Regions from separate parts of the Streptomyces sp. NPDC048255 genome, predicted to be linked through region 1. Evidence: riboswitches for the same ligand, from Rfam matches in the RefSeq annotation. Region 1 holds a riboswitch; each other region holds the start of a gene.

The links. A riboswitch is a leader RNA that binds a small molecule or an ion and turns the genes downstream of it on or off. The one in region 1 is predicted to bind thiamine pyrophosphate.
Region 2: another riboswitch for thiamine pyrophosphate. It lies ahead of AB0D94_RS05540 (thiamine ABC transporter substrate-binding protein); the one in region 1 lies ahead of thiC (phosphomethylpyrimidine synthase ThiC).
Region 3: another riboswitch for thiamine pyrophosphate. It lies ahead of thiO (glycine oxidase ThiO); the one in region 1 lies ahead of thiC (phosphomethylpyrimidine synthase ThiC).

The regions. Positions count from the first base shown of each region.
Region 1 covers NZ_JBEZMA010000001.1:200,431-203,697, reverse strand. The annotation lists gene AB0D94_RS00960 (SsgA family sporulation/cell division regulator) at 1-214, shown strand, start outside; gene AB0D94_RS00955 (YibE/F family protein) at 246-1,655, opposite strand; TPP riboswitch at 1,695-1,839, shown strand; gene thiC (phosphomethylpyrimidine synthase ThiC) at 1,834-3,267, shown strand, end outside.
Region 2 covers NZ_JBEZMA010000004.1:41,697-44,963, forward strand. The annotation lists gene AB0D94_RS05535 (iron ABC transporter permease) at 1-886, opposite strand, end outside; gene AB0D94_RS05540 (thiamine ABC transporter substrate-binding protein) at 982-2,085, opposite strand; TPP riboswitch at 2,171-2,280, opposite strand; gene rlmN (23S rRNA (adenine(2503)-C(2))-methyltransferase RlmN) at 2,339-3,267, opposite strand, start outside.
Region 3 covers NZ_JBEZMA010000008.1:120,136-123,402, reverse strand. The annotation lists gene AB0D94_RS10025 (thiazole synthase) at 1-626, opposite strand, end outside; gene thiS (sulfur carrier protein ThiS) at 629-829, opposite strand; gene thiO (glycine oxidase ThiO) at 826-2,001, opposite strand; TPP riboswitch at 1,999-2,111, opposite strand; gene AB0D94_RS10010 (IS200/IS605 family accessory protein TnpB-related protein) at 2,131-3,267, opposite strand, start outside.

The DNA of each region.
Region 1 (3,267 bases):
GGAACTGTCCGATGTCCACATCCGGCTCCAGGTCGGGGGTGACCGGGCCCTGTTCCGCGCCAGCGCGGCGCCGCTCGTCGCGTTCCTCGACCGCACAGACCGGATCGTTCCGCTCGGTCAGGAGCGCAATCTGGGTGACTTCGAGGAGAACCTCGACGAGGCGCTCGGCAAGATCCTCGCCGATTCCCGGCAGAACGAGCAGAACGCGGGCTGAGGGAGCCCCGAACCTCGCGCCGGAGCCGCCCCTATCGGCGCTTGCGCCGCCGGCCCCGGCCGCCGCGCCCCGGCCCGGAGGCCGGGGCGGCGGCTCCCGGCCGGTCGGCCGAGACCACCAGCGCGGCCAGCGCCGTGGTCACGGGGACCGAGGCCACGAGCCCGATCGAGCCCACGAGCGTCCGTACGATCTCCTCCGCGACCAGCTCGCTGTTGGCCACCGAACCCATGCTGCTGTTCGCGATCGAGAACAGCAGGAGGAGGGGCAGGGCGGCTCCCGCATAGGCGAGGACCAGGGTGTTGACCACCGACGCGATGTGGTCCCGGCCGATCCGGATGGCTGCCCGGTACAGGGCGCGCGGCCCCATCGACGGGTCGGCCTGATGGAGTTCCCAGACCGCCGAGGTCTGAGTGACCGTCACGTCGTCCAGTACGCCCAGCGATCCGATGATCACGCCTGCGAGCAGCAAACCGCTCATGTCGATGTCCGGGTAGAGCCCGTGGATCAGCCCGGTGTTGTCGTCGGTGTTGCCGCTGAGGAAGGCCCAGTCGATGAACAGGGAACCCAGCAGGCCGATCAACAGCAGTGAGACCAGTGTGCCGAGGACCGCCACAGAGGTCCGGGCGGTCAGGCCGTGACACATGTACAGGGCGATGAGCATGATCGCACTGGCTCCGACGACCGCCACGAGCAGTGGGTTGGAACCCTGCAGGATGGCCGGGAGGATGAAGAGGGTCAGCACTCCGAAACTGATGATCAGCGCGATCAGCGCGAACAGCCCGCGCATCCGGCCGACGAGGACGACGGCGACGGCGAAGATGGCGGCGAGCAGGGCCAACGGGAGCTTGCGGTTCACGTCGACCACGGAGTACTGGAGGTCGCGCGGCGCGTCCGGTGCGAAGGCGACCACCACCTCCTGCCCGTTCTCCAACTGCCGTGGTGCGCCCGGCTGGACGATCTCGACGAAGGTGCGGCCCTTGTCCGGACCCGAGCCGACCTCGACGGTGGCCTTCTTGCACTCGCCCGTCTGAGCGGCCTGGGCCTCACGGCCCTCGGGAGTGGAGGTGTCGCCGGTGGGCGGCACCTGCGCGGCGTTCACGGATTTGCAGTCGACCTGCTCGAGCGAGACGACCTTGCCCTGCTGCGTCTGGCGGTCGAAGCCGACCCCGCTGCGCTCGTGTGCGGGGGCGCCGCCGGGCCAGAGCACCACCATGCCGACGAGGACGGCGGTGGCGAAGGGGATCAGTACGGCCGCGATGACCTTGCGCAGGTGCTTCGAGACGGGTGCCGCCGGGCCGTGGCTGTGGCTGTGGGAATGGCCTGAGGCAGGTCCGTGACCTGAGTGTGCGTGGCCCGTGTGGCCAGTGGGCTCGTTGGGCTCGGTGGGGGGCTGCGGCGAGGACGTCACTGGCAGATCATCGCAAGAGATGAGGGGGCCCACTGTTCAGCACGCCACAGATGACGCTAGCGTGGGGGCACCTTTGCACAACGCGGGAGCTCGGAGCACCGGGCTGAGAGGGCGCTGATCACCGTACGCGATCACAAATGCGTACGGGAAGAGGCTGCGTCGACCGCCGAACCTGTTACCGGGTAATGCCGGCGTAGGGAGATCAGGTCTCATGACCATTCAGGACGCACGCACGCCTGCCGTCAGCCAGGACGCCGACGGCCAGACCGAGCGCCAGCCGGGCTGGCACAAGGGATACCTGGCGGGCTCCCGCCCCGACCTCCGGGTGCCGGTCCGTCAGGTCCACCTCACCAACGGCAAGGACGTGACGCTCTACGACACGTCCGGGCCGTACACCGACCCGCAGATCGAGACGGACGTCCGCCGGGGCCTCGCCCCGCTGCGCGAGAACTGGATCATCAGCCGCGGCGACACCGAGGAGTACGCGGGCCGTCCCGTGCGCCCCGAGGACGATGGCATCAAGCACACCTCGCCGCGCGGTGGCCTCAAGAACCTCGACGCGGTCTTCCCGGGCCGTCCCCGGCAGCCCCGCCGGGGCCGTGGCGGCGCCGCCGTCACGCAGCTCGCGTACGCCCGCCGGGGCGAGATCACCCCGGAGATGGAGTACGTCGCGATCCGCGAGAACGTCTCCCCCGAGGTCGTCCGCGAGGAGATCGCCGCAGGTCGGGCCGTGCTTCCGGCGAACGTGAACCACCCGGAGATCGAGCCGATGATCATCGGTAAGCGGTTCCTGGTGAAGGTCAACGCCAACATCGGCAACTCCGCGGTCACCTCCTCCATCGAGGAGGAGGTCGACAAGATGACCTGGGCGACCAAGTGGGGCGCCGACACGGTCATGGACCTCTCGACGGGCCGCAACATCCACACCACCCGCGAGTGGGTGCTGCGCAACTCCCCCGTCCCGATCGGTACCGTTCCGCTCTACCAGGCGCTGGAGAAGGTCGACGGCCGTGCCGAGGACCTGACCTGGGAGATCTACAAGGACACGGTCATCGAGCAGGCCGAGCAGGGCGTCGACTACATGACGGTCCACGCCGGCGTGCTGCTGCCCTACGTGCCCCTGACGGCCCGCCGCAAGACCGGCATCGTCTCGCGTGGCGGTTCGATCATGGCCGCGTGGTGCCTGGCGCACCACAAGGAGAACTTCCTCTACACGAACTTCGAGGAGCTCTGCGACATCCTCGCGACGTACGACGTCACGTACTCGCTGGGTGACGGCCTGCGCCCGGGCTCCATCGCGGACGCCAACGACGCGGCGCAGTTCGCGGAGCTGAAGACGCTGGGCGAGCTGAACACCATCGCCAAGCGGCACAACGTCCAGACGATGATCGAGGGCCCGGGACACGTCCCGATGCACAAGATCAAGGAGAACATCGACCTCCAGCAGGAGATCTGCGAGGAGGCGCCGTTCTACACGCTCGGCCCGCTGACCACGGACGTCGCGCCCGCGTACGACCACATCACCTCGGGCATCGGCGCGGCGATGATCGCCTGGTGGGGCACCGCGATGCTCTGCTACGTCACGCCCAAGGAGCACCTGGGCCTGCCCAACCGGGACGACGTGAAGACCGGTGTCATCACGTAC
Region 2 (3,267 bases), on a different contig from region 1:
GGACGGCCAGCGGCGCCACGATCAGCAGCGCCACCGTCAGCAGCACCCCGCCGAGCAGGGCGCGCTGGGCCCAGCCGCGCGGCCGGTGCGTGGTGCGGCCCGGGTCCACCAGCCGAAGCGCCGTCTCCCGCTTGCGCACGGTCCAGGCGTGCACGGCGAGGATCCCGCCGATCGCGGCGAACTGCACCATCGTGAGCACGGCGGCGGTCGGCAGGTCCAGGAGCTGCGCGGTCTGCCGGTAGACCTCCACCTCCAGGGTGGAGTACGAGGGCCCGCCCAGGATCAGTACGACGCCGAAGGAGCTGAAGGTGAACAGGAAGACCATCAGCGAGGCGGCGGCCACCGCCGGGGCCAGCGCGGGCAGCGTCACCCGCCGCCAGGCGGCGAACCGCCCGGCGCCCAGGACCCGGGCGGCCTCCTCCTGGCGCGGGTCCAGCTGCGCCCACAGCCCGCCGACGGTCCGTACGACGACCGCGTAGTTGAAGAAGACGTGGGCGAGCAGGATCGCCCAGACGGTGGTGTCCAGCCGGACGCCCCACAGCTCGTCCAGCAGTCCGCCGCGGCCGACCAGGGCGAGGAAGGCCGTACCGACCACCACGGTCGGCAGGACGAAGGGGATGGTGACCAGGGCCCGCAGGAGCTGCTTGCCGGGGAACTCGAAGCGCGCGAAGACGTACGCGCCGGGGAGCGCGAGCAGCAGCGTGAGCGCGGTGGAGGCGAGCGCCTGCCAGGTGGTGAACCACAGCACGTCGGCGATGTCCGGCCGGGCCAGCACCTCGCCGACGCGGCCGAACTGCCAGCCCTCGTCGGTCTTGAGGCCGCGGCCGACGATCGCGGCGACGGGATAGGCGAAGAACAGCCCGAAGAAGGCGAGGGGCACGGCCATCAGGGCGAGCCGCACCGCGACCGCCCGCCGGCCCTCGCCGGTACCGGAGCCCGGCGCGGCGCCCCCCGGCGCCGTGCCCGACTCCTCGGTACCGCCTACTTCACGACGAGCGAGGTCCATGCCTTGACCCACTGCTCACGGTTCTTGGCGATGGTTTCCGGCGTGACGTTCTCCGGCTTCTCGATCACCACACCGTGCTTCGTGAACAGCTCCGGCAGGGCAGCGTCCTTCGTCACCGGGTTCACGAACATGTTGAGCGGCATGTCCTCCTGGAACTTCTTGCTGATCAGGAAGTCGAGGAGCGCCTTGCCGCCCTCCTCGTTCTTGGCTCCCTTCAGCAGACCCGCGAACTCGATCTGACGGAAGCAGGTGCCGGTGGAGACGCCCGTCGGGGCCTCGGCCGGCTGCGGCTCGCCGTACAGCACCTCGACCGGCGGGCTGGAGGCGTAGGAGACGACCAGCGGGCGGTCGCCCTTGGCCTTCTTGCCGCCCGCGGAGCCGGAGAAGCGCTCGTTGTAGGCCTGCTCCCAGCCGTCGACGACCTCGACGCCATTGGCCTTCAGCTTGCTCCAGTAGTCCTTCCAGCCCTCCTCGCCGTACTTGCCGACGGAGGCGAGCAGGAAACCGAGGCCGGGCGAGGAGGTCGCGGCGTTCTCGGTGACCAGCAGGTTCTTGTACTCGGGCTTGACCAGGTCGTCCAGCGTCTGCGGCGGGGCGATCTTCTTCTCGGCGAAGTACGCCTTGTCGTAGTTGACGCAGATGTCACCGGAGTCGATGGGGGTGACCCGGTGCTCCTTGTCGAGCTGGAACTCCGGCTTCACCTCGCCCAGGCCCTTGGCCTCGTACGGCGTGAAGATGCCGTTGTCGAGGGCGCGCGAGAGCAGGGTGTTGTCCACACCGAAGAAGACGTCGCCGCGCGGGGAGCCCTTGGTGAGGATCTCCTGGTTCAGCGCCGCGCCCGCGTCCCCGGACTTCAGCACCTTGACGGTGTAGCCGCTCTGCTGCTCGAACTCCTTGAGGACCGCTTCGGTCGCGTTGAAGGAGTCGTGGGAGACGAGCGTGACGGTCTTGGACTTCGGGGCGTCGCTCGCGCCCGCGGGCTTGTCCTTGGCGTCGCCGCCTCCGCAGGCGCTGAGCGCGGTGACGCCCAGCGCGGCCGCGAGCGCGGCGCCCGCGATCTTCTTGGTGGTGGTGCTCACTGGTGATTCCTCCTGGGATGACCAGGAGAAGACGCGGCCCTGCCCGGCGCTCTTGAAGGAGCGGACGCCGGGCAGGGCGCAACAGCTTGAGTGATGACCGAACTTCCTACCCCGAATGACCGGGGCGAGGTTCAGAGGGTCTGCGGATTGACGGTCCCGCACTCTCAGCGCTGTGGCGCTCCCCTGTCGGAATATGAAATTGGTTCGGCCACAGGGTACCCCGCGGCCGATTACGGACGGCGCTGGCCGGAATCTAGCGCTCCGAGGCCGCGAGCTGGCCGCACGCGCCGTCGATCTCCTGGCCGCGGGTGTCCCGTACGGTCACGGGCACGCCGTGCCGGGCGATCGCCTCGACGAAGGCCTTCTCGTCCTCGGGCCGCGACGCGGTCCACTTCGAGCCCGGCGTCGGGTTCAGCGGGATGAGGTTGACGTGCACGCGCTTGCCCTTGAGCAGCTTGCCGAGCAGGTCACCGCGCCAGGCGTGGTCGTTGATGTCGCGGATCAGCGCGTACTCGATGGAGATCCGGCGGCCCGACTTCTCGGCGTACTCCCAGGCCGCGTCGAGGACCTCGCGGACGTTCCACCGCGTGTTCACGGGTACGAGGGTGTCGCGCAGCTCGTCGTCGGGCGCGTGCAGCGAGACGGCGAGGCGGCACTTGAAGCCCTCGTCGGCGAAGCGCAGCATGGCCGGCACCAGGCCGACGGTGGAGACGGTGATGCCGCGCTGCGACAGGCCCAGGCCGTCGGGCTCCGGGTCGGTGAGGCGGCGGATGGCGCCGACGACCCGCTTGTAGTTGGCCAGCGGCTCGCCCATGCCCATGAAGACGATGTTCGAGAGCCGGGCCGGACCGCCCGGCACCTCGCCGTCGCGCAGGGCGCGCATGCCGTCGACGATCTGGTGCACGATCTCGGCGGTGGAGAGGTTGCGGTCGAGTCCCGCCTGGCCGGTGGCGCAGAACGGGCAGTTCATCCCGCAGCCGGCCTGGGAGGAGATGCACATGGTGACCCGGTCGGGGTAGCGCATCAGCACGGACTCGACGAGCGTGCCGTCGTGCAGCTTCCACAGGGTCTTGCGGGTGGTGTCGTTGTCGCAGCTGATGTGCCGCACGACGTTCATCAGGTCCGGCAGGAGCTCCTGCTGGAGCTTCTCGCGGGACCCGGCGGGGATGTCGGTCCACTCGG
Region 3 (3,267 bases), on a different contig from region 1:
AGCATCACGGCCGCGCAGCCCAGTTCCATCGCCAGCGCGGCGTCGGACGCCGTGCCCGCCCCCGCGTCCAGGATGACCGGCACGGACGCCCGCTCCGTGATCAGCTCGAAGTTGTGCGGGTTGCGGATGCCCATCCCGGAGCCGATCGGGGAGCCCAGCGGCATGATCGCCGCGCAGCCCACGTCCTCCAGCTTCCGCGCGAGCACGGGGTCGTCGTTGGTGTACGGGAGGACCGTGAAGCCCTCGTCCACCAGGATCTCGGCGGCGTCCAGCAGCTCGACGCCGTCGGGCAGGAGGGTGCGCTCGTCCGCGACGACCTCCAGCTTGACCCAGTCCGTACCGAGCGCCTCCCGTGCCAGCCGGGCGGTCAGGACGGCCTCGCCCGCCGTGAAGCAGCCCGCGGTGTTCGGCAGGACCGTGATGTCCAGTTTCGCCAGTACGGACAGGACGGAGCCCTGGACCGTGGGGTCCAGGCGCCGCATCGCCACCGTCGTGAGCTCGGTGCCGGAGGCGACGAGGGCGCGTTCCAGGACGTCCAGGCTCGGGGCGCCGCCCGTACCCATGATCAGGCGCGAGGAGAAGGTCCGGCCGGCGAGGGTGAACAGGTCGTCGTCCACGGATGTCATCGTCAGCCTCCCTGGACCGCGGTGAGGATCTCGACCCGGTCGCCCTCGCCCACCGGCGTCGCGGGCCACTGCCCGCGCGGGACCACGGTCTCGTTGAGCGCGGCGGCGACGCCGGACGGCGCGGCGGTCAGGGTGGCGACCACGGCGTCGAGCGTGGTGCCGGCCGCGATCTCCAGCGGCTCGCCGTTGACGGAGATGGTCATGCGTACGACTCCTGACGTGCGGCGGAGAACCGGCGGGGGGTGAAGGGGCGGGCGATCCGGGGGAGTTCGCCGGTGGTCAGCAGCTCCGCCATCACCTCGCCGGTGAGCGGGGTCAGCAGCACCCCGTTGCGGTAGTGGCCGGTGGCCAGGTGCAGGCCCGGCAGCTCGGTCGGGCCGAGCAGCGGGGCGTTGTCGGGCGAACCGGGCCGCAGTCCCGCCCGGGTCTCGGTGAGCGGGAGTTCGGTGATGCCGGGTACCAGTTCGTGGGCGTCGCGCAGGAGTTCGTAGACCCCGCCCGCGGTGACCGTGGTGTCCCAGCCGAGTTCCTCGCTGGTGGCGCCGATGACGAGCTCGCCGTTCTCGCGCGGGACGAGGTAGACGTGGCTGCCGCGTACGACGGCCCGTACGGTCCGCGACAGGAACGGCGCGTACGCCGCCGGTACGGACAGCCGCAGGACCTGTCCCTTGACCGGCCGCACGGGGGCCAGGGCCTGCGGCGGTACGCCCGCCAGCCGGCCGCTCAGGGAGCCCGCGGCCAGGACCACCTGGTCGGCGGGCAGCTCCGTACCGTCGTCGAGGACCGCGCCCGCCGCCCGGTCGGCGGTGACGAGCAGCCGCTCGGCCGGAGCCCGGTGGATCACCACGCCGGCCCGCTCGCAGGCGGCCAGCAGGGCGGCCGCGAGCCGGCGCGGGTCGACCTGGTGGTCGCCGTCCACGCGCAGGCCGCCGCGTACGCCCGGGGCCAGCATCGGCTCCAGGCGGCGGCACTCGCGGCCGGTGAGCCACTCGGACTCCAGGCCGCAGCGGCGCTGGAGGGCGTGCAGTTCGCGCAGGTGGAGGCGGTCGTCGGCGTCGAGGGCGACGGCGAGGGTGCCGCAGGCGCGGTAGCCGATGTCCAGGCCGCCACTGGCCTCGGCGAGCTCGGCGGCGAATTCCGGATAGCGCGCGGCGGAGTCCAGGCCCAGTTCCAGCAGGGCCTCCTCGCCGTAGTGCAGCTCGGTGACGGGGGCGAGCATGCCCGCCGCGACCTGGGCGGCGCCGCCGCCGGGGGCCGGGTCGGCGAGTACGGTGCGCAGCCCGCGCCGGGCCGCCCGCCAGGCCGTGACGAGGCCGATGATCCCGCCCCCGATGACGAGGACGTCGGATCCTTTTCTCGTTCGAGATGAGTGCATGGGCGTCCAGCCCCTCCCTTCGCCGGCATGACCCGGATCAGGTTCGTACGGTCGGAGGCCGGCCAGCCTCCCTCTCAGCCCGGTGCGCCCGGACTCCCGCGATAGGTACGGTGGCCAGACTAACCGTTCCTAGAGACTGAGCGGGAGTAAGTCCTGTTGCCAGGACTGGTCTCTCTCAGCCGCGCGCCCCGGACGGTGTTGGGCGTGCTGGTTGCCCGCTTTCGCTCCGTGTCCGGGCTGCGCGCATCGTGTGCGGGGTCCGGGAACACGGGGTCGGGTTTCCTCACGTCCTCGGGTATCCGGTTCGGCCTGGACGGTCCGATGCCCGCGACGATCGCTCCGGTCGTCGTGGGGCGGTGCCGTCCGTCGCCGGATCGGGTGCCCGAGGGCGCGTCTGCCGATCGCGATGCTCGCGGCATCGTGCCGGGTCGTGGTGCGGTGGGGTGCTGACATGGGTTTTTGCCAGTGCTGGGCGCCCCACATGCTGGTGTACGCGGGATCGACCGCGACGATCGGCAGACCCCTTTCGGCTGCCATGGAGACGAGCCGTGCACGGAGTCTGGCGGTGGGGATGTCGGAGATCAGTTGCCGGAACTTCTTCTTCCGGCCGTGCTTCTCGCGGGTCTTCTCGTCGGTGAAGTCGAGGTCTTCGACGGCGATGGCCGTGACGCCGCACTGTTGTGCCCAGTGGAGGAGGCGGGTGATGGCGTAGCGGATCTGCGCGTCCCGGTGCTGGGTGGTCCCGGACAGGTCGTAGGGGAAGCGGTGCGGTTTACCAACGGGGTTTCCGTGGGGATCGAGTCGCCAGGCGGCGAAGTGATCGGCGTTCGTGTCCACGCCGACGATGCCGTTCGCGCGTGCCGCCGGGAGGGGGATGGTCTGGATGGTGGGGCGTGTCCAGGCGGCGTCCAAGTACCAGCGGCCGCGCGCGGTGTCGTAGTGGATGCGGTAGGCGACAGCCCGGTCCGTAGACGTGCGGTCGCGCCACTCCTCGCCCCGGTGGGGGAAGGCGACCCGTGCCGTGAGTGTGTACCGGCCGCGCGGGCTGTTGGCGTACCCGGCGAGCGGCGCGGGCAGCTTGATGCTGACCTCTCCCTCGGGGGTGACCCGGATGGTCTCGTTCCCGAACCTCTTCCCGGACTCGCCGTCGGCTGACAGGAACCAGCGGGCTGCCTCCCACCTCTCCCGCCACTCAGGTTCGGTGAGACCGGCCGCATCCAGGTGGTGGCGGGTGTTCGCCAGTTTCCGGCCTCCGCGCACCACCCG